2 regions of the Pseudomonas sp. WOUb67 genome follow, and region 2 is predicted to be linked to the other one. Evidence: predicted binding sites of a transcription regulator. Region 2 holds the regulator's gene; the other holds the start of a gene.
What was found. Region 2 encodes FliA, which starts transcription of late flagellar genes. Its sites were predicted from a motif close to CTAAAGTTTNNNNNNNNNNNGCCGNTAA; they were not measured.

Region 1: ABOC32_RS08995 (flagellar protein MotY) is a predicted target of FliA. The motif match lies at 3,837-3,864, and genes of this name have one in related genera.

Annotation. Positions count from the first base shown of each region.
Region 1 covers NZ_CP170112.1:2,001,683-2,007,645, forward strand. The annotation lists gene grxD (Grx4 family monothiol glutaredoxin) at 1-97, shown strand, start outside; gene bfr (bacterioferritin) at 155-628, opposite strand; gene ABOC32_RS08975 (bacterioferritin-associated ferredoxin) at 830-1,048, opposite strand; gene ABOC32_RS08980 (peroxiredoxin) at 1,273-1,875, shown strand; gene rnt (ribonuclease T) at 2,053-2,700, opposite strand; gene pyrC (dihydroorotase) at 2,724-3,770, opposite strand; gene ABOC32_RS08995 (flagellar protein MotY) at 3,901-4,866, shown strand; gene ABOC32_RS09000 (argininosuccinate synthase) at 5,285-5,963, shown strand, end outside.
Region 2 covers NZ_CP170112.1:2,471,851-2,485,475, reverse strand. The annotation lists gene ABOC32_RS11325 (DUF2802 domain-containing protein) at 1-157, opposite strand, end outside; gene ABOC32_RS11320 (chemotaxis protein CheW) at 159-638, opposite strand; gene ABOC32_RS11315 (chemotaxis protein CheW) at 680-1,573, opposite strand; gene ABOC32_RS11310 (ParA family protein) at 1,573-2,361, opposite strand; gene motD (flagellar motor protein MotD) at 2,565-3,422, opposite strand; gene ABOC32_RS11300 (flagellar motor protein) at 3,426-4,166, opposite strand; gene ABOC32_RS11295 (protein-glutamate methylesterase/protein-glutamine glutaminase) at 4,166-5,296, opposite strand; gene ABOC32_RS11290 (chemotaxis protein CheA) at 5,343-7,580, opposite strand; gene ABOC32_RS11285 (protein phosphatase CheZ) at 7,593-8,381, opposite strand; gene ABOC32_RS11280 (chemotaxis response regulator CheY) at 8,402-8,776, opposite strand; gene fliA (RNA polymerase sigma factor FliA) at 8,897-9,637, opposite strand; gene fleN (flagellar synthesis regulator FleN) at 9,634-10,467, opposite strand; gene flhF (flagellar biosynthesis protein FlhF) at 10,561-11,868, opposite strand; gene flhA (flagellar biosynthesis protein FlhA) at 11,880-13,625, opposite strand, start outside.

The sequences.
Region 1 (5,963 bases), 470 kb from region 2:
TGGCGGTAGCGACATCATGCTGGAAATGTTCCAGAACGGCGAGCTGCAGACCCTGATCAAGGACGCTGCTGCCAAAGCCAAGGCTTCCGAAGCCTGAGCTTCCGGCGAGCATAAAAAAACCCGCTGATCGCGGGTTTTTTTATGGGGTGAAGATTTATTCTTCGCCCATCTGCGACTGCAGGTAGTTTTCGATAGTGATCTTGTCGATCAGCCCCAGTTGGGTTTCCAGCCAGTCGATGTGCTCTTCCTCGGATTCAAGGATGTCTTCGAGCATGTCACGCGAGCCGAAGTCGCCAGCGGTTTCGCAATGGGCGATGGCTGCCTTCAGGTCCACCAGGCCTTTCTTTTCGAGCTTCAGGTCGCACTCGAGCATTTCCTTGGTGTGCTCGCCGATCATCAGCTTGCCCAGGTCCTGAACGTTCGGGATGCCTTCGAGGAACAGAATACGCTTGATCAGTTTGTCAGCGTGCTTCATCTCATCGATGGATTCCTTGTACTCGTGCTTGCCGAGCTTGTTCAGGCCCCAATCTTCGTACATGCGTGCGTGCAGGAAGTACTGGTTGATCGCGACCAGCTCGTTTCCGAGGATCTTGTTGAGATGCTGGATGACGCTTACGTCGCCTTTCATTTCGGGTTCCTGCCCTGTAGAAGTGTGCCAATACAGTGAAGTTTGAGCCCGATACTTAGGAGTGTCAAACCTAAGTTGTTGAATAATAAGTGAAAATTAATAGGAATAAGAATGTTTGTGAACCGCGTTGGAACGCTAACTTATTGAATTTAAGGCATAAAAAAACCGGACACAGGGTCCGGTTCTTTGAATTCTGGGTTTTCAGGCCGCGGTAAATTCCACGGGATAGGGTAGGGCGGCCTGGCTGACCTGAAGCTCGGTCAGGGTCTCACGGACCACTTCCTTGGCCAGGCAGGCGCATTTGCCACACTGGCTTGCGACATTGGTCGCGGCTCGCACTTCCTTGTAACTGCAGCATCCTTCATAGATCGCATCGCGGATCTGTCCGTCGGTGACGCCGACACAAAGACACACATACATAAGGGCTGACCATCGCGGGTTGAGTCGATGGATTGGAGCTTAATGTTAATGAGAATGCTTGTCAAAGTGCTTTCTGAAAAGGCTGTGCTTGAGCGACCGGTGGTTGCCTGCCTGATGGATTCGGCCTGTCATCAGAAGCCGTGTATGATGGTCGGCCTTTGTTGGATGTCGGGCAAGCCCGTCTGGCCCGGCAAACGGTTTTTCACCCTCATCAGGAGATTACAATGAGCGTACTCGTTGGTAAGAAAGCCCCCGATTTCACCGTTCCTGCCGTACTGGGCAATGGCGAGATCGTCGACAGCTTCAACCTGGCTTCGGCCATCAAGGGCAAGTACGGCCTGGTGTTCTTCTACCCGCTGGACTTCACCTTCGTCTGCCCGTCCGAGCTGATCGCCCTGGACAACCGCATCCCGGACTTCCAGTCGCGCAACGTCGAAGTGATCGGCGTGTCGATCGACTCGCACTTCACCCACAACGCCTGGCGTAACACCCCGGTGAACAACGGTGGCATCGGTCAGGTCAAGTACACCCTGGCTGCCGACATCACCCACGAAATCTGCAAAGCCTACGACGTCGAGTCCGAAGGCGGCGTGGCCTTCCGTGGCGCCTTCCTGATCGACACCAACGGTGTTGTCCGTTCGCAGATCGTCAACGACCTGCCACTGGGCCGCAACATGGACGAGCTGCTGCGCCTGGTTGACGCCCTGCAGTTCCACGAAGAGCACGGCGAAGTCTGCCCTGCCAACTGGAAAAAAGGCGACAAAGGCATGAACGCTTCGCCAGAAGGCGTTGCTGCCTACCTGAGCGAGAACGCCGGCAAGCTGTAATTGCCGCTCGCATAAAAAAACCGGCCTTCATGGCCGGTTTTTTTGTGTCCGGACTTCAAGGCTTGCAGCGCCTGCTCAGGCCTCTTCGCGGGTGAACCCGCTCCCACAGGAAACCCACAAGCCTTAGCCTTGTGCGATACCTGTGGGAGCGGGTTTACCCGCGAATACTTTTGCAGATTAATCGTTGAAGTCGCGCCAGCCGCCCATCTCTTTCCAGCGGTTGACGATGCCGCAGAACAGCTCGGCCGTCTTCTCGGTGTCATAACGCGCCGAGTGCGCCTCACGCCCGTCGAAGTCGATGTCTGCACTCTGGCAGGCACGCGCCAGTACGGTCTGGCCATACGCCAGGCCTGCGAGGGTCGCGGTGTCAAAGCTCGAGAACGGGTGGAACGGGTTGCGCTTCAGGTCGTTGCGCGCCACCGCCGCATTGAGGAAGCCCAGGTCGAAGCTGCTGTTGTGGCCGACCAGGATCGCCCGCTTGCAGCCATTGGCCTTGAGCGCCTTGCGAATGCCGCGGAAGATGTCGGTCAGTGCGCTTTCCTCGCTGACGGCCATGCGCAGCGGGTGGTCCAGCTTGATGCCGGTGAACTCCAGCGCGGCGGCTTCGATATTGGCGCCCTCGAACGGCTCTACCCGGTGGAAGTAGGTGTGCTCGGGGAACAGGAAGCCCTTCTCGTCCATGCCGATAGTGACGGCGGCAATTTCCAGCAGGGCATCGGTGGCGCTGTTGAAACCACCTGTCTCCACATCCACCACTACCGGCAGGTAGCCGCGGAAGCGCTCGGCCATCGGGTGGCGCGAACCGCTGCTGCCCTGGGTGTCCATGTCGTCTTCGTAGAGTTCTTCGCTCACGCGTTTTCCTCCAGCAGGCGCCAGCGCAGTTTTTCACCGGCGCGCAGCGGGATTACGGTCTGCTCGCCAAACGGCAGGCTGTCCGGGGCGGTCCATTCTTCACGCACCAGGGTAATGGTGTCGGTGTTCGCCGGCAGGCCATAGAAGGCCGGGCCGTGCAGGCTGGCAAAGCCTTCCAGCTTGTCCAGCGCGTTGCGCTGCTCGAACGCTTCGGCGTACATCTCGATGGCCGCATAGGCGGTGTAGCAACCGGCGCACCCGCAGGCGTTTTCCTTGGCGTGACGGGCGTGCGGCGCCGAGTCGGTGCCCAGGAAGAACTTCGGGTTACCGCTGGTGGCCGCGTCCAGCAGCGCCACCTGGTGGGTGTTGCGCTTGAGGATCGGCAGGCAGTAGAAGTGCGGGCGAATGCCGCCGACCAGCATGTGGTTGCGGTTGTACAGCAGGTGCTGCGCGGTGATGGTCGCGCCGACGTTGGCCGAAGCCTCGGTGACGAACTGCGCGGCATCGCTGGTGGTGATGTGCTCGAACACCACTTTCAGCGTGGGGAAACGCTCGACCAGACGACGCATGTGCTCGTCGATGAAGCGCTTCTCGCGGTCGAACACGTCGATCTCGCTACGGGTCACTTCGCCGTGCACCAGCAGTGGCATGCCGACGTCCGCCAGCGCCTCGATGGCCGGGAAGATCTTGTCGATGCTGGTCACGCCCGAATCGGAGTTGGTGGTGGCGCCGGCCGGGTACAGTTTTGCGGCGTACACGATGCCGCTGGCCTTGGCCGCGCGAATGTCTTCGGGGCTGGTGCGGTCGGTGAGGTACAGCACCATCAGCGGCTCGAAGCGGCTGCCGGCAGGGCGGGCGGCAAGGATGCGCTCACGGTAGGCGCCGGCCTCGTCGGCATTACGCACCGGAGGAACCAGGTTGGGCATGATGATGGCACGGGCAAAAGTGCGCGCCACGTCGCCAACGGTGTGGGGCAGGACGGCACCATCGCGCAGATGGATGTGCCAGTCGTCGGGGCGCAGGAGGGTCAGGCGATCGGACATTGGGGATTCCAGGCGGGTCGAACTCAAGCCCCAATGCTACCGGAAAACCCTGGGGCGAGCACGGCTATCAAGTTTTCCGGCCGGCGTCCGATAGCCTGCAGGTAAGCCGTCAGAATTTGTGGAGCCGCCCGTGCGCCAGCGTTACCTAACCCTGTTGACCCTGTTCGCCAGCCTGCCGGCCGGCGCACTGACTTTCCAGACGCGCATGGAGAACATTGCCTGGAAGGTCGAGGGTGACCAGTTCGAGTGCCGTCTGATCCAGCCGATAGAAGGTTTTGGCAGCGGCGAGTTCGTGCGCCGGGCAGGTGAACAACCGGTGTTCCAGCTGCGCTCGGACAGCAACGTGCTGGGTGCAGGGACAGCCAGCCTGCTGGCGGCTGCGGCGCCGTGGCAGCCTGGGCGGGGTGATATCAACCTGGGCAGCGTGCGCATGGCCCGCACCGGTGTGCTGTTCAGCTCCTCCCAGGGCCAGGCCAGCCGCCTGATAAACGGCCTGCTCGACGGGCGCAGCACCGTGGTGCGCAATTACGGCGGTGAGGCCGGCAGGGCGATGGAAGTGCGCGTGCTGCCGGTCAGCTTCGCCAAGGCCTACAGCGACTACCTGGCCTGTGCCGGCAAGCTGCTGCCGATGAATTTCGATCAGGTGCGCCAGACGCAGGTGGGCTTCCCGGGGGGCGGCACCGATCTGGACGCGTCGGCGCGTGCACGGCTGGATGTGATCCTGGATTACATGAAAGCCGACCCGACGGTGAACCATATCGAACTCGACGGCCACTCCGACAACAGTGGCAACCGCCTGACCAATCGTGACCTGTCGCGTCGTCGCGCGCTGGCGGTGGCTGACTACTTCAAGGCCCATGGGGTGGCGGAAGACCAGATCATCGTGCGCTTCCATGGTGAGCAGTACCCGTTGGTGAAGAACAACAGTGCTGCCAACCGGGCGCGTAATCGGCGGGTGAATATCGAGCTGGACCAGATTACGGTGGTGGTGAAACCCGTGGAGAAACCGGTTGAGCCAGCGGCGCCTGCTGCTCCGGCCCCAGCCCCAGCCCCCGCCAGCCCGGCTGCTGCCGCGCCGGGGGCGAAGGCGCCCTGAGATCGGTGTTGTTCCAGGTGTTTGCCACAACATTTTCAGCGCCTGTGAAATCGAGCGCCGCCCGCGCGGCGCTTCGCAGCACAAGGCTGCTCCTACATCTGTTTCCGGCCAATTATTCCTGAGCCCTAGGCGCGCGGCCCCTAGGTGCTCACCTCAATAACGTGTCCAACATACAAGGCGTTCGCGCGCGCTGGTGCAGGCGTCACTGGCCCGAAACAGATGTAGGAGCAGCCTTGTGCTGCGAAGCGCCGCGCGGGCGGCGCTCGATCTCATAGGCGCTAGAGATGTTGAGGCATGCACCCGTCGCCCTTCCGACAGTTCCTGTCGCTTTGTCGTCAGAAGCTGTCGCCCCACTGTAAATTTATCCGCAAGGCCGTTAGAATCGATCCCTTTCCGTACAACCCCGTGGAGTGATGGCATGGCGGACGTAAAAAAGGTCGTACTGGCGTATTCCGGCGGCCTTGATACTTCGGTGATTCTCAAGTGGCTGCAGGATACCTACAACTGCGAAGTGGTGACCTTCACCGCTGACCTGGGTCAGGGCGAAGAGGTCGAACCGGCCCGTGCCAAGGCCCAGGCAATGGGTGTTAAAGAGATCTACATCGACGACCTGCGCGAAGAATTCGTGCGTGATTTCGTGTTCCCGATGTTCCGCGCCAACACCGTCTACGAAGGCGAGTACCTGCTGGGTACTTCCATCGCCCGCCCGCTGATCGCCAAGCGCCTGATCGAAATCGCCAACGAAACCGGCGCTGACGCCATTTCCCATGGCGCCACCGGCAAAGGCAACGACCAGGTGCGTTTCGAGCTGGGTGCCTACGCCCTCAAACCAGGCGTCAAGGTCATCGCCCCGTGGCGTGAGTGGGACCTGCTGTCCCGCGAAAAACTGATGGACTACGCCGAAAAGCACGGTATCCCGATCGAGCGTCACGGCAAGAAGAAATCGCCGTACTCGATGGATGCCAACCTGCTGCACATTTCCTACGAAGGCGGTGTCCTGGAAGATACCTGGACCGAGCACGAAGAGGACATGTGGAAATGGAGCGTCTCGCCTGAGAACGCCCCGGACCAGGCGACCTACATCGAGCTGACCTACC
Region 2 (13,625 bases):
GGCGTTTGGCCAGGTCCTTGATGCGCTGGTCACGCAGGGCATCGCCCTCGGCCTGCTGTGCGGCCAGCTCGCGCTGGCGCTTGCTGTAGTTGAGGAAGAACCACAGGCTCAGCGCCCAGACCAGCGCCAGGAAGATGACAGCAACCTGTAGGATCAACTCAGATATTCTCCAGCTCGGACCACTCTTCCTCGGTCATCATCTTGTCCAGCTCGACCAGGATCAGCAGTTCGCCATTCTTGTTGCACACGCCCTGGATGAACTTGGCCGACTCTTCGTTGCCCACGTTCGGCGCGGTCTCGATCTCGGACTGGCGCAGGTACACCACCTCGGCCACGCTATCGACCAGGATGCCGACTACCTGCTTGTCAGCTTCGATGATGACGATACGGGTATTGTCGGTGACTTCAGTCGGCATCAGGCCAAAACGCTGACGGGTGTCGATCACCGTCACCACGTTGCCGCGCAGGTTGATGATGCCCAGCACGTAGCTTGGCGCACCCGGCACCGGGGCGATCTCGGTGTAGCGCAGCACTTCCTGTACCTGCATCACGTTGATGCCGTAGGACTCGTTGTCCAGACGGAAGGTAACCCACTGCAGGATCGGATCTTCGGAACCTTGTGCAGACGACTTTTTCATTCCCCTACCCTCAAAATCCGCCACTGGCGGTGTGTTCGGTGTCATTTGTGTTTGGCATGCATCTGCTTGACCGCGCCGCTGGCGATCAGCTCGGCCAGTGCGGCGACGTCGAGCAGTGCACACATGTGTTCAATCACCGTGCCGGCCAGCCACGGGCGCTGGCCACGCTGGCTACGCCACTTGATTTCGGACGGGTCCAGGCGCAACGAGCGGCTGACCTGGTGCACGGCCAGCCCCCATTCGTAGCCCTGCACGGAAATCACGTAATTCAGGCCTTGACGAAAATCGTCGCGGTAGCGGTCGGGCATTACCCAACGCGCAGTGTCCAGTACCTTCAGGTTGCCGGCCTGGCAGGTCAGGATACCCAGGAACCAGTCAGGCTGGCCGAACAGCGGCGTCAGCTCCTGGCCGGCCAGGTTGTAGATCGAGCCCAGGCACACCAACGGCACCGCCAGGGTCAGGCCGGCAACATCGAACAGCAGGCATTCGAACGGCTCGGCCGCCCACGCCGGGCGACCGTCGACGGTGGCCGGGGGCACCGGCAGGTTGGGCGCCGGCAGGTGCACATCGACCAGCGGCACTGCGGGTTCCACGGTTTGTTCCTCGACCAGCACCGGGATGGCGGCCTCGGCGATCACCTCCTGCTCCACCACCGTCACCACCGGCGCTTCTACCGGCATGACGCTGGGCAGCACCGCCAACCGGGGTTCGGCAAACGGCCGCGGGGCAAGGCTGGCGGGGGCTTCAGCCGGCACCGGCCGGGCCGGCTGACGGGCATCACGTGCCTGCTCCTCGCGCACTGCCTCGGCGAACTCGTCCGGCGCGGCTGGCGGCTCGAGCAGGTCTTCGGCTTCGGTGGCCTCCTGCAGCAGGCCGTCGAGGTACGACTGCAGCGCCATCTGCGGGCGGGTGCTGGTTTGTCGGGTCTGGGTCATCAGGCCACCTGCACTGCAGTCTTGTAGGTCAGCAGGTGCTTGAGCAGCGCCCGGTAAGCAATCAGCCCGCGGCTCTTGTTGTCGAACTGCGAAGGCGTGACGCCTTTGCGGCTGGCATCGCGCAGGCGCGTATCCACCGGAATGTAGCCCTGCCACACCTGTTGGCCGTAGGTATCACGCAGCAGCTTGAGTGTGCCCAGGGAGGCCTGGGTACGGCGGTCGAACAGGGTTGGCACGATCTGGTACGGCAGCGCCTGCTTGCGCGAACGGTTGATCATGGCCAGGGTACCGACCATGCGTTCCAGGCCCTTCACCGCCAAAAATTCGGTCTGCACCGGGATCACGAGTTGCTGGCTGGCGGCCAGCGCGTTGACCATCAGCACGCCCAGCAAGGGTGGGCTGTCGATCACGGCATAGTCGAAATCCTGCCACAGCTGCGCCAGACTCTTGGCGATCACCAGGCCCAGGCCATTCTGCCCCGGCGACTGGCGCTCCAGCACCGCCAGGGCGGTGCTCGACGGCAACAGCGAAATGCGCTCGTCGCTGGTGGGCAGCAGCAGCTGCCCGGGCAGGCCGTCCGGCACTGCGCCCTTGTGCAGGAACAGGTCGTAGCAGCTGTGCTCCAGCGCATCGGGGTTGTGCCCGAAATAGCTGGTCATCGAACCGTGCGGATCGAGGTCGACAACGACCACGCGCTTGCCGGCCTCGGCCAGCAGGCCAGCCAGGGCGATGGTTGTGGTGGTCTTGCCGACGCCACCTTTTTGATTGGCTACTGCCCAGACTCTCATCAAGCAAACTCTATCTATTGATTTGGCAGGGACACTGTAGAAACAACTATCCAAGCGCCGGCACGATCCCTGTGGGAGCGGGCTAGCCCGCGAACACCGGCGCAGCCGGTGCCATTCACCGGGTCGCCTGCTTCGCGGGCATGCCCGCTCCCACAGGGGACGGAGTCACTTCCAATGCAATGCAGCGACGGGGAATTGACGGATCACTGCCCCGCCACCGTTGCTGGCGTTGTAGGTGCACTTTGTGTGCCAGCCCGGCGCAACGCAGCATCCGGCGTGGCATGGGCACTGCCCGAGCCGGTCAGGCTGCGGCGCACTTCGAGGTTGCGCGAAATCACCAGCACCACCCGCCTGTTACGCGCGCGGCCTTCAGCGGTGTCATTGCCGGCCACCGGCTGGTACTCGCCATAACCCACCGAGGCCATGCGCGCCGGGTTGACCCCTTCCATGGCCAGCAGGCGCACGATGCTCGCCGCCCGCGCCGACGACAGCTCCCAGTTGGTCGGGTACTGCGCCGTGCGGATCGGCAGGTTGTCGGTGAAGCCTTCGACATGCACCGGGTTGGCGAACGGCTTGAGGATGCTGGCCACCTTGTCGATGATGGCAAATGCCTTGTCGCTGGGCATGGCATCGCCACTGCCGAACAGCAACGACGAACTCAGCTCGATCTCGATCCACAACTCGTTGCCGCGCACGGTCATCTGGTTGCTGTTGATCAGGTCGCCGAAGGCATCGCGCACGTCATCGCTGATGGTTTTCAGCGGGTCGACATTGGTCGCTGCCAGGCCGGCTTCGGTCTGCTCGCTGTCCTTCACCAGCGGCTCTGCCGGGCGCACGCTCAACGGCTGTTCATCACCGATGGGGATCGGTTTCATGCTGCGCTCAGGGTCGTTGAACACCCCGAGCAAGGCTTGGGAAATGACCTTGTACTTGCCCTCGTTGATCGAGGAAATCGAGTACATCACCACGAAAAAGGCGAACAGCAAGGTGATGAAGTCGGCGTACGACACCAGCCAGCGTTCGTGGTTTTCGTGTTCCTCGGTATGACGACGGCGACGCATGGGTTACTCCATGAAGCCTTGCAGCTTCAACTCGATCGAGCGCGGGTTCTCACCCTCGGCAATCGACAGCAAGCCTTCGAGCAGCATCTCGCGGTAGCGCGATTGACGCATGACGTTGGCCTTGAGCTTGTTGGCGATGGGCAGCAGGATCAGGTTGGCGCTGGCCACGCCGTAGATGGTGGCGACAAAGGCCACAGCAATGCCGTTGCCCAGCTGCGAGGGGTCGGCCAGGTTGCCCATCACGTGGATCAGGCCCATCACCGCACCAATGATGCCGATGGTCGGCGCATAGCCGCCCATGCTCTCGAACACCTTGGCCGCCTGGATATCACGGCTTTCCTGGGTCAGGAAGTCGACTTCAAGGATGCTGCGGATGGCTTCCGGTTCGGCACCGTCCACCAGCAACTGCAGGCCCTTGCGCGCATACGGGTCGGGCTCGGCATCGGCCACACCTTCCAGGCCCAGCAGGCCTTCCTTGCGCGCGGTCAGGCTCCAGTTCACCACACGGTCGATGCCACCCGCCAGGTCGACCCGCGGCGGGAACAGGATCCAGCGCAGAATCTGCAAGGCGCGCTTGAAGGAGGACAGCGGCGACTGCAACAAGGCAGCCGCCAGGGTGCCACCCAGCACGATCAGCGCCGCCGGGCCGTTGACCAGGGCACCGGCATGGCCGCCTTCAAGGAAGTTGCCACCGACGATGGCGACAAAGGCGAGAATCAGGCCGATCAGGCTGAGGACGTCCATCAGACGCAGGCCTCCACCAGGTGCTTGCCGATTTCGTCCAGGCTGTACACCGCGTCAGCCAGGTTGGCCTTGACGATGGCCATGGGCATGCCATAGATCACACAGCTGGCTTCATCCTGGGCCCACACGGTGCTGCCGCCCTGCTTGAGCAGGCGCGCACCTTCGCGGCCGTCGGCGCCCATGCCGGTGAGCACCACCGACAGCACCTTGTCACCGTACGACTTGGCTGCCGAACCGAAGGTGATGTCCACGCACGGCTTGTAGTTCAGGCGCTCGTCACCGGGCAGGATCTTCACCGTGCCACGGCCGTCGATCATCATCTGCTTGCCACCGGGGGCCAGCAGGGCCAGGCCTGGGCGCAGCATGTCACCGTCCTCGGCCTCCTTCACGTTGATGCGGCACAGCTTGTCCAGGCGTTCGGCAAAAGCCTTGGTGAACGCCGCCGGCATGTGCTGGATCAGCACGATCGGCGCCGGGAAATTGGCCGGCAGCTGGGTCAATACCCGCTGCAGGGCCACCGGGCCGCCCGTGGAGGTGCCGATGGCCACCAGCTTGTAGGGCTTGCGCTTGGGGGCTGGCGAGTGTGACGCCGCCGGGGCCGGGGCCGCTGCACGGGCAGGCGCCGCAGGGCGGGCCGGCGCCGGGCTGGCGAAGCTGCTGGCGGGCGCAGGGCTGCTGGCCGGCACAGGCGCGGCGACCGGAGCCGGCCTGGCATAGCTGGCGAGGCGGCGGTTGCTGCGCGAAATGGTATGCACCTTCTCGCATAGCATCTGCTTGACCTTGTCGGGGTTGCGCGAGATGTCCTCGAAGTTTTTCGGCAGGTAATCCACCGCACCAGCATCCAGCGCGTCGAGGGTGACGCGCGCGCCTTCGTGGGTCAGCGAGGAAAACATCAATACCGGCGTCGGGCAGCGCTGCATGATGTGCCGCACCGCGGTGATGCCGTCCATCATGGGCATTTCGTAGTCCATGGTGATGACATCGGGCTTGAGCGCCAGCGCCTGGTCGATTGCTTCCTTGCCATTGGTCGCGGTACCTACCACCTGGATCGTTGGATCCGCGGAGAGGATTTCCGAGACACGGCGGCGGAAGAAACCGGAATCATCCACCACCAGGACCTTGACTGCCATAAACACTCCATTAGGCGGCGCGACCCGCCAGGGTCCGCCACCGAAATCAAATACGCCGCGCGGCGTAACGCTTGAGCATGCTCGGGACGTCGAGAATCAACGCAATGCGACCGTCACCGGTGATGGTGGCCCCGGACATGCCCGGGGTGCCCTGCAGCATCTTGCCCAGCGGCTTGATTACCACTTCTTCCTGGCCAACCAGTTGATCGACGACAAAGCCGATGCGTTGCGTGCCGACCGACAGGATCACGACATGACCCTCGTGCTGCTCTTCGTGCACCTGGCCCTGTACCAGCCAGCGCTTGAGGTAGAACAGCGGCAGCGCCTTGTCACGTACGATCACCACTTCCTGCCCGTCGACCACGTTGGTGCGCGATAGGTCGAGGTGGAAGATCTCGTTGACGTTGACCAGCGGGAAGGCGAACGCCTGGTTGCCCAGCATCACCATCAGGGTGGGCATGATCGCCAGGGTCAGCGGCACCTTGATGACGATCTTCGAGCCCTGGCCCTTGGCCGAGTAGATGTTGATCGAGCCGTTGAGCTGGGAGATCTTGGTTTTCACCACATCCATGCCCACGCCACGGCCAGACACATCGGAAATCTCGGTCTTGGTCGAGAAGCCCGGGGCGAAGATCAGGTTGTAGCAGTCCGATTCGCTCAGGCGATCAGCGGCATCCTTGTCCATCAGGCCTTTTTCCACGGCCTTGGCGCGCAGGATGTTCGGGTCCATGCCCTTGCCGTCGTCAGAAATCGACAACAGGATGTGGTCCCCTTCCTGCTCGGCCGACAGCACCACGCGGCCGGTGCGGGCCTTGCCCGACGCTTCACGCTCATCGGGCATCTCGACACCATGGTCGACGGCGTTGCGCACCAGGTGCACCAACGGGTCGGCCAGGGCCTCGACCAGGTTCTTGTCCAGGTCGGTTTCTTCGCCGACCAGTTCCAGGTTGATCTCTTTCTTCAGCTGGCGGGCAAGGTCGCGTACCAGCCGCGGGAAGCGGCCGAACACTTTCTTGATCGGCTGCATGCGGGTTTTCATCACCGCCGTCTGCAGGTCGGCCGTGACCACGTCGAGGTTGGACACGGCCTTGGACATGGCCTCGTCACCGCTGTTCAGGCCCAGGCGCACCAGGCGGTTACGCACCAGCACCAGTTCACCGACCATGTTCATGATCTCGTCCAGGCGCGCGGTGTCGACGCGAACGGTGGTTTCCGCTTCGCTGACGGCATGCTTCTCGGCAGCCGGCGCCGGCGCACGAGGGGCCGGCGCAGGCTTGCTGGCGGCGGCAGGTGCAGGCGCAGCAACGGCTGGCTTGGCCACCGGCTGGCTGTCGGCCTTGGCCTGGGCAGGCGCTTGCACCTTGGCTGCAGCCGGGGCCTCGACCGCAGCAACATCACCACCAAACTTGCCCTTGCCGTGCAACTGGTCCAGCAAGGCCTCGAACTCGTGCTCGCTGATTTCGTCGCCAGCGGCGCTGTTGTCAACCGCGACCGGCGCCGGTGCTTTGACGGCAGGCAAGACATCGGCCTGGAACGTGCCCTTGCCATGCAACTGGTCGAGCAACGATTCGAATTCTTCGTCGGTAATTTCGTCGCTTACTGCTTCTGCAGGCGCGGCAACCGGCTGTACCGCAGCTTCGACACTGAACTGGCCTTTGCCGTGCAACTGGTCAAGCAGCGACTCGAACTCGGCGTCGGTGATTTCGTCACCTGCGCCACTGATGGTCTCGCCCTGCATCTGCTCGTCGACCGCGGCTTGCGCCTTGACCGCATCGAGCGAATCGAGCAACTGCTCAAACTCGCTGTCGGTGATGTCCTGGTCATCGGCAGGGGCCACGGCTGCAACCTGCGCCTCGGCTACCGGTGCCGCAGGCGCTTCAGCAACCTCGGCACCACCGGGTTCGGCCAGGCGCGACAAAGCCGCCAGCAACTCGGGGGTGGCCGGGGTGACGTCGGCGCGCTCGCGCACCTGGCCAAACATGCTGTTGACCGTATCCAGTGCCTCAAGCACCACGTCCATCAGTTCCGCATCGACCCGGCGCTCACCTTTGCGCAGGATGTCGAACACGTTCTCGGCGATATGGCAGCACTCCACCAGCTCGTTCAGCTGGAGGAAGCCGGCGCCCCCTTTTACAGTGTGGAAACCGCGAAAGATCGCATTGAGCAGGTCGGCATCGTCAGGTCGGCTTTCCAGCTCGACCAGTTGCTCGGACAGTTGCTCAAGTATTTCGCCGGCTTCTACCAGGAAATCCTGGAGGATTTCTTCATCGGCGCCGAAGCTCATCAAACGTGCTCCTTAAAAACCCAGGCTGGACAGCAAATCATCGACATCGTCCTGACCGGACACAACGTCTTCACGCTTATCGGCATGAATCTGCGGACCTTCACCCCGAGTCGGATGTTTTTCTGCATCTTTTTCTGCGCGCAGTTGATCGTGGTCATGCTGGATACCGGCAAAGCGGTCGACCTGGCTGGCCATCAGCACCAGTTTGAGCAGGTTGCTTTCCACCTCGGTCACCAGGCTGGTGACGCGCTTGATCACCTGGCCGGTCAGGTCCTGATAGTCCTGAGCCAGCAGAATGTCGTTGAGATGCCCGGCAACCTTGCGGTTACCTTCAGCGCTGTGCGTCAGGAAACTGTCGACGCGCTTGACCAGGTCGCGGAACTCCGGCGCAGCCACTTCGCGGCGCATGAAGCGCTGCCAATCGGTGCTCAGGGCCTTGGCTTCGCTGGCCAGGTCGTTTAGCACCGGGGTGCTTTCCTCGACCAGGTCCATGGTGCGGTTGGCCGCGCCCTCGGTCAGCTTGACCACGTACGACAGGCGCTCGGTAGCGTCGGTAATCTGCGACACCTCCTCGGCCTGCGGTATGGTCGGGTCGATCTGGAAGCTGACGATCGCGCTGTGCAACTCGCGGGTCAGCTTGCCAACTTCCTGGTACAGGCCGCGGTCGCGGGTCTGGTTCAGCTCGTGAATCAGCTGTACCGCCTCGCCGAAACGGCCCCGCTCCAGGCTTTCGACCAACTCCTGGGCATGCTTCTTCAGGGTCGATTCGAACTCCCCCAAAGACGTTTGTGATGAATCCATGGCGCGCCCCCTGACGTGACTCAGCCGTTGACGCGTTCGAAGATCTTCTCGATCTTTTCTTTGAGCACCTGAGCGGTGAACGGCTTGACCACATAGCCATTGACGCCGGCCTGGGCCGCTTCGATGATCTGGTCGCGCTTGGCCTCGGCAGTTACCATCAGTACCGGCATGGTTTTCAGCTTTTCACTGGCTCGCACTTTACGCAGCAGGTCGATGCCGGACATGCCGGGCATGTTCCAGTCAGTCACCAGGAAATCGTAGTGGCCGTTTTCCAGCATCGGCAGCGCCGTAGTGCCATCGTCGGCTTCTTCGGTGTTGGTGAAGCCCAGGTCACGCAACAGGTTCTTGATGATCCGCCGCATCGTCGAAAAGTCGTCAACGATGAGGATTTTCATGTTCTTGTCCAATTAGACCTCCAAGCAGTCTCAAACGCGCCCGGTCTACCGGGCACGCACTCATTCAATTCGGTACAACGTGGAAAAAGCACGTGGAAAACGCCTGCAACGACACCGGGCTCAACGTGCCCGCCATTCCCCCAGGCGGCTACGCAGGCGCGCGGCGCACTGGCTGTGCAACTGGCTGACCCGCGACTCGCTGACCCCAAGCACCTCGCCGATTTCCTTGAGGTTCAACTCTTCGTCGTAGTACAGCGCCAGTACCAGGCGCTCACGCTCCGGCAGGTTGGCAATGGCCTCGGTCAGGGCAGCCTGGAAGCGTTCGTCCTCCAGGCCACGCGCAGGTTCGACATGGCCACTGGCGCCATCCTCATGCAGCCCTTCGTGCTCGCCGTCCTGCAACAGGTCGTCAAAGCTGAACAGGCGGCTGCCCAAGGTATCGTTCAAGATCCCGTAGTAATCGTCGAGACTCAATTGGAGTTCGGCAGCAACTTCATGATCTTTAGCGTCCCGGCCTGTTCTGGCTTCAACGGCACGCATTGCGTCACTGACCATGCGGGTATTACGGTGCACCGAACGCGGTGCCCAGTCGCCCTTGCGCACCTCGTCGAGCATGGCCCCGCGGATGCGGATGCCAGCATAGGTTTCAAAGCTGGCGCCTTTGCTGGCGTCATACTTGTTGGCCACTTCAAGCAGGCCGATCATGCCGGCCTGGATCAGGTCCTCGACCTGCACGTTGGCCGGCAAGCGCGCCAACAGGTGGTAGGCAATGCGCTTCACCAGCGGGGCGTAGCGTTCGATAAGCTCGTACTGGGCGTCTTTCGCCGCCCGGCTGTACATCTTGAAGCCGCTGGCGTTCATAGCACGGGTCCCGCGCTGGTGGGTTGCACCAGACGCTCGACAAAGAACTCCAGGTGCCCGCGCGGGTTGGCCGGCAGCGGCCAGCTGTCGACCTTCTGGGCAATCGCCTTGAAGGCCAGCGCGCATTTGGAACGCGGGAAGGCTTCGTAGACGGCGCGCTGCTTCTGCACCGCCTTGCGCACGCATTCGTCGTACGGCACGGCGCCCACGTACTGCAGGGCAACGTCGAGGAAGCGGTCGGTGACCTTGGTCAGCTTGGCGAACAGGTTGCGCCCTTCCTGCGGGCTCTGCGCCATGTTGGCCAGCACACGGAAACGATTCATCCCGTAGTCGCGGTTGAGCAGTTTGATCAGGGCGTAGGCATCGGTGATCGAGGTGGGCTCGTCACACACCACCAGCAGCACTTCCTGGGCGGCGCGAACGAAGCTGACCACCGACTCACCGATACCCGCCGCAGTGTCGATCACCAGCACGTCGAGGTTGTCGCCGATTTCGCTGAACGCCTGGATCAGCCCGGCATGCTGGGCCGGGGCCAGGTGCACCATGCTCTGGGTGCCCGAGGCCGCCGGCACGATGCGCACACCGCCAGGGCCTTGCAGCATCACGTCACGCAGCTCGCAGCGCCCCTCGATGACATCGGCCAGGGTACGTTTGGGGGTAAGGCCCAGCAACACGTCGACGTTGGCCAGGCCCAGGTCGGCGTCCAGCAGCATGACCCTGCGGCCAAGCTCGGCCAGCGCCAGGGACAAGTTCACTGAAACGTTAGTCTTGCCGACGCCACCTTTGCCACCGGTCACGGCGATCACCTGTACGGGATGCATGCTACCCATGTCTGTTCTTTACCTTGTCTCGCTGGGACTCAGGCCACACGTGGGGCAATTCTGCGTACCCCTTGGCATAGCTACTTTGCACACGCTTCATGGTCAACCCGCTCGCCGGGGGTTGTGATAGAGATCAGCGAACATGTCGGCCATGGCCTCTTCGCTGGGCTCGTCCTGCAGCTGCACATTCACCGCACGGGACACCAGCTGGTGACCACGCGGCAGGTGCAGGTCGTCAGGAATGCGCGGGCCATCGGTGAGGTAGGCCACGGGCAGTTCATGACTGATGGCAAGGCTCAGCACATCGCCGAGGCTCGCCGTTTCATCCAGTTTGGTCAGGATGCAACCGGCCAGGCCACAACGCTTGTAGCTGTGGTAGGCGGCGGTCAGCACCTGTTTCTGGCTGGTGGTAGCCAGTACCAGGTAATTCTTCGCGGCAATGCCACGCCCGGCCAGGGTTTCCAGCTGCATGCGCAGTGCCGGGTCGCTGGCCTGCAGGCCGGCGGTATCGATCAGCACGACGCGCTTGCGCAGCAGTGGCTCCAGCGCCGCAGCCAACGACTGGCCCGGGTCGACGTAGGTCACTGGCACGTTGAGGATGCGGCCCAGGGTCTTGAGCTGCTCCTGGGCACCGATACGGAAGCTGTCCATGCTCACCAGCGCCAGGTTCTGCGCGCCGTACTTGAGCACGTAGCGGGCAGCCAGCTTGGCCAGGGTGGTGGTCTTGCCCATGCCGGCCGGGCCGACCATGGCAATTACCCCACCCTCTTCGATCGGTTCGATTTCAGGAATTTCGATCATCCGCGCCAGGTGCGCCAACAGCATGCGCCAGGCCTGGCGAGGCTCTTCGATCTCGGTGGTCAGGTCCAGCAGCTCACGGGCGATAGGCCCGGACAGGCCAATGCGCTGCAGGCGGCGCCAGAGGTTGGCCTGCTGCGGCTTGCTGCCCTGCAGCTGGCTCCAGGCCAGCGAACCGAGCTGCACTTCCAGCAGCTCGCGCAGGCCCGACAGCTCGGAGCGCATGGCATCGAACAGGCGCGGGTCGACCGGCGCCGCAGCAGGGGCAGCGACAGCCTCAGGGGCATCGACGTGCGGCTCGATCAACGGCTCGGCGGCCGTCAGCGACTGCCCGGCAAACAATTGGCGGTTGTTGTCGCTGCTGTCCTGGCGGTGGTCCAGCTCGGCCTGGGCAGTGGCGATGCGCGTATGGGTCTTGCGCAGCTCTTCTTCCAGCTCGGCGTTGGGCACGCGCGGGGCCAGGGCGGACAGCTTGTAGTCCAGCGCGGCCGTCAGTTCGACACCACCGGCAATGCGGCGGTTGCCAATGATCGCGGCATCGGCGCCCAGCTCGTCACGGACCAGTTTCATGGCCTGACGCATATCGGCGGCGAAAAATCGCTTAACTTGCATTATCCACTACCTCAGCCGTTAGGGCCCACGGTGGCAACGATGGTGACTTGCTTGTTGTCAGGTATTTCCTGATACGCCAGAACATGCAAATTCGGTACAGCCAGGCGACCGAAACGCGACAGCATGGCGCGGATCGGGCCGGCGACCAGCAGTATGGCCGGTTGGCCCTGCATTTCCTGGCGCTGGGCCGCTTCGATCAGCGAACGTTGCAGCTTCTCGGCCATGCTCGGTTCCAGAAGAACACCATCTTCCTGACCCTGCCCGGCCCTTTGCAGACTATTGAGCAAAATCTGTTCCAACCTTGGCTCCAGGGTAATCACTGGCAGCTCAGACTCAACGCCGACAATGCTTTGCACGATGGCGCGACACAATCCGACGCGTACAGCCGCCACCAGCGCGGCGGTATCTTGACTCTTGCCGGCGTTGTTCGCGATGGCTTCGGCAATACTGCGAATATCGCGCACCGGCACCTGTTCCGACAACAACGCTTGCAGCACCTTCAGCAGGCCCGACAAGGAAATGACACCCGGCACCAGCTCTTCTGCAAGTTTAGGCGATGCCTTGGACAGCACCTGCAGCAGTTGCTGAACCTCTTCGTGGCCAATCAGCTCGTGGCAGTGCTTCTGCAGGATCTGGTTGAGGTGGGTGGCCACCACGGTGCTTGCGTCGACCACGGTGTAGCCCAGCGACTGAGCCTGGGAACGCTGGCCGACGTCGATCCACACCGCCTCCAGGCCAAACGCCGGGTCGCGCGCGGCAATGCCGTTCAGGGTGCCGAACACTTGCCCGGGGTTGATCGCCAGCTCCCGGTCCGGGTAAATCTCTGCTTCGGCGAGGATCACCCCCATCAGGGTCAGGCGATAGGCGCTGGGCTGCAGGTCGAGGTTGTCGCGAATGTGCACGGTGGGCATGAGGAAACCCAGGTCCTGGGACAGCTTCTTGCGCACCCCCTTGATCCGCGCCAGCAACTGGCCGCCCTGGTTGCGGTCGACCAGCGGGATCAGCCGGTAACCGACTTCCAGGCCGATCATGTCGATGGGCGTCACGTCGTCCCAGCCCAGCTCCTTGGTATCGAGCGCGCGCTGCGGCGAGGGCAACAGGTCTTGCTGGCGCTGCGCCTCTTGCTGCGCCTCCAGCTTGACCTTGTGCTGCTTCTTCCACACCAGGTAGGCGCCGCCACAGGCCATCAGGCCAAGGCTGAGGAAGGCCACGTGGGGCATGCCCGGCACCAGCCCCATGACGATCATCAGCCCGCCGGATACCGCCAGGGCCTTGGGCGAATCGAACATCTGCCGGTTGATCAGCTTGCCCATGTCCTCGGAGCCCGAGGCGCGGGTGACCATGATCGCGGCGGCGGTGGACAGCAGCAGTGATGGCAATTGCGCCACCAAACCGTCACCAATGGTCAGCAAGGCGTACACCCTGCCGGCATCGCCGAAGCTCATGCCGTGCTGCAGCATGCCGATCAGCATGCCGCCGATCAGGTTGATGAACAGGATCAGCAGGCCGGCGATGGCGTCACCGCGGACGAACTTGCTGGCACCGTCCATCGAGCCATAGAACTCGGCCTCCTGCGCCACCTCGGCACGGCGGTGCTTGGCCTGGGCCTGGTCGATCAGGCCGGCGTTGAGGTCGGCGTCGATGGCCATCTGCTTGCCGGGCATGGCGTCGAGGGTGAAACGCGCGCTCACCTCGGAAATACGCCCGGCACCCTTGGTCACCACCACGAAGTTGATGATCATGAGGATGGCAAACAC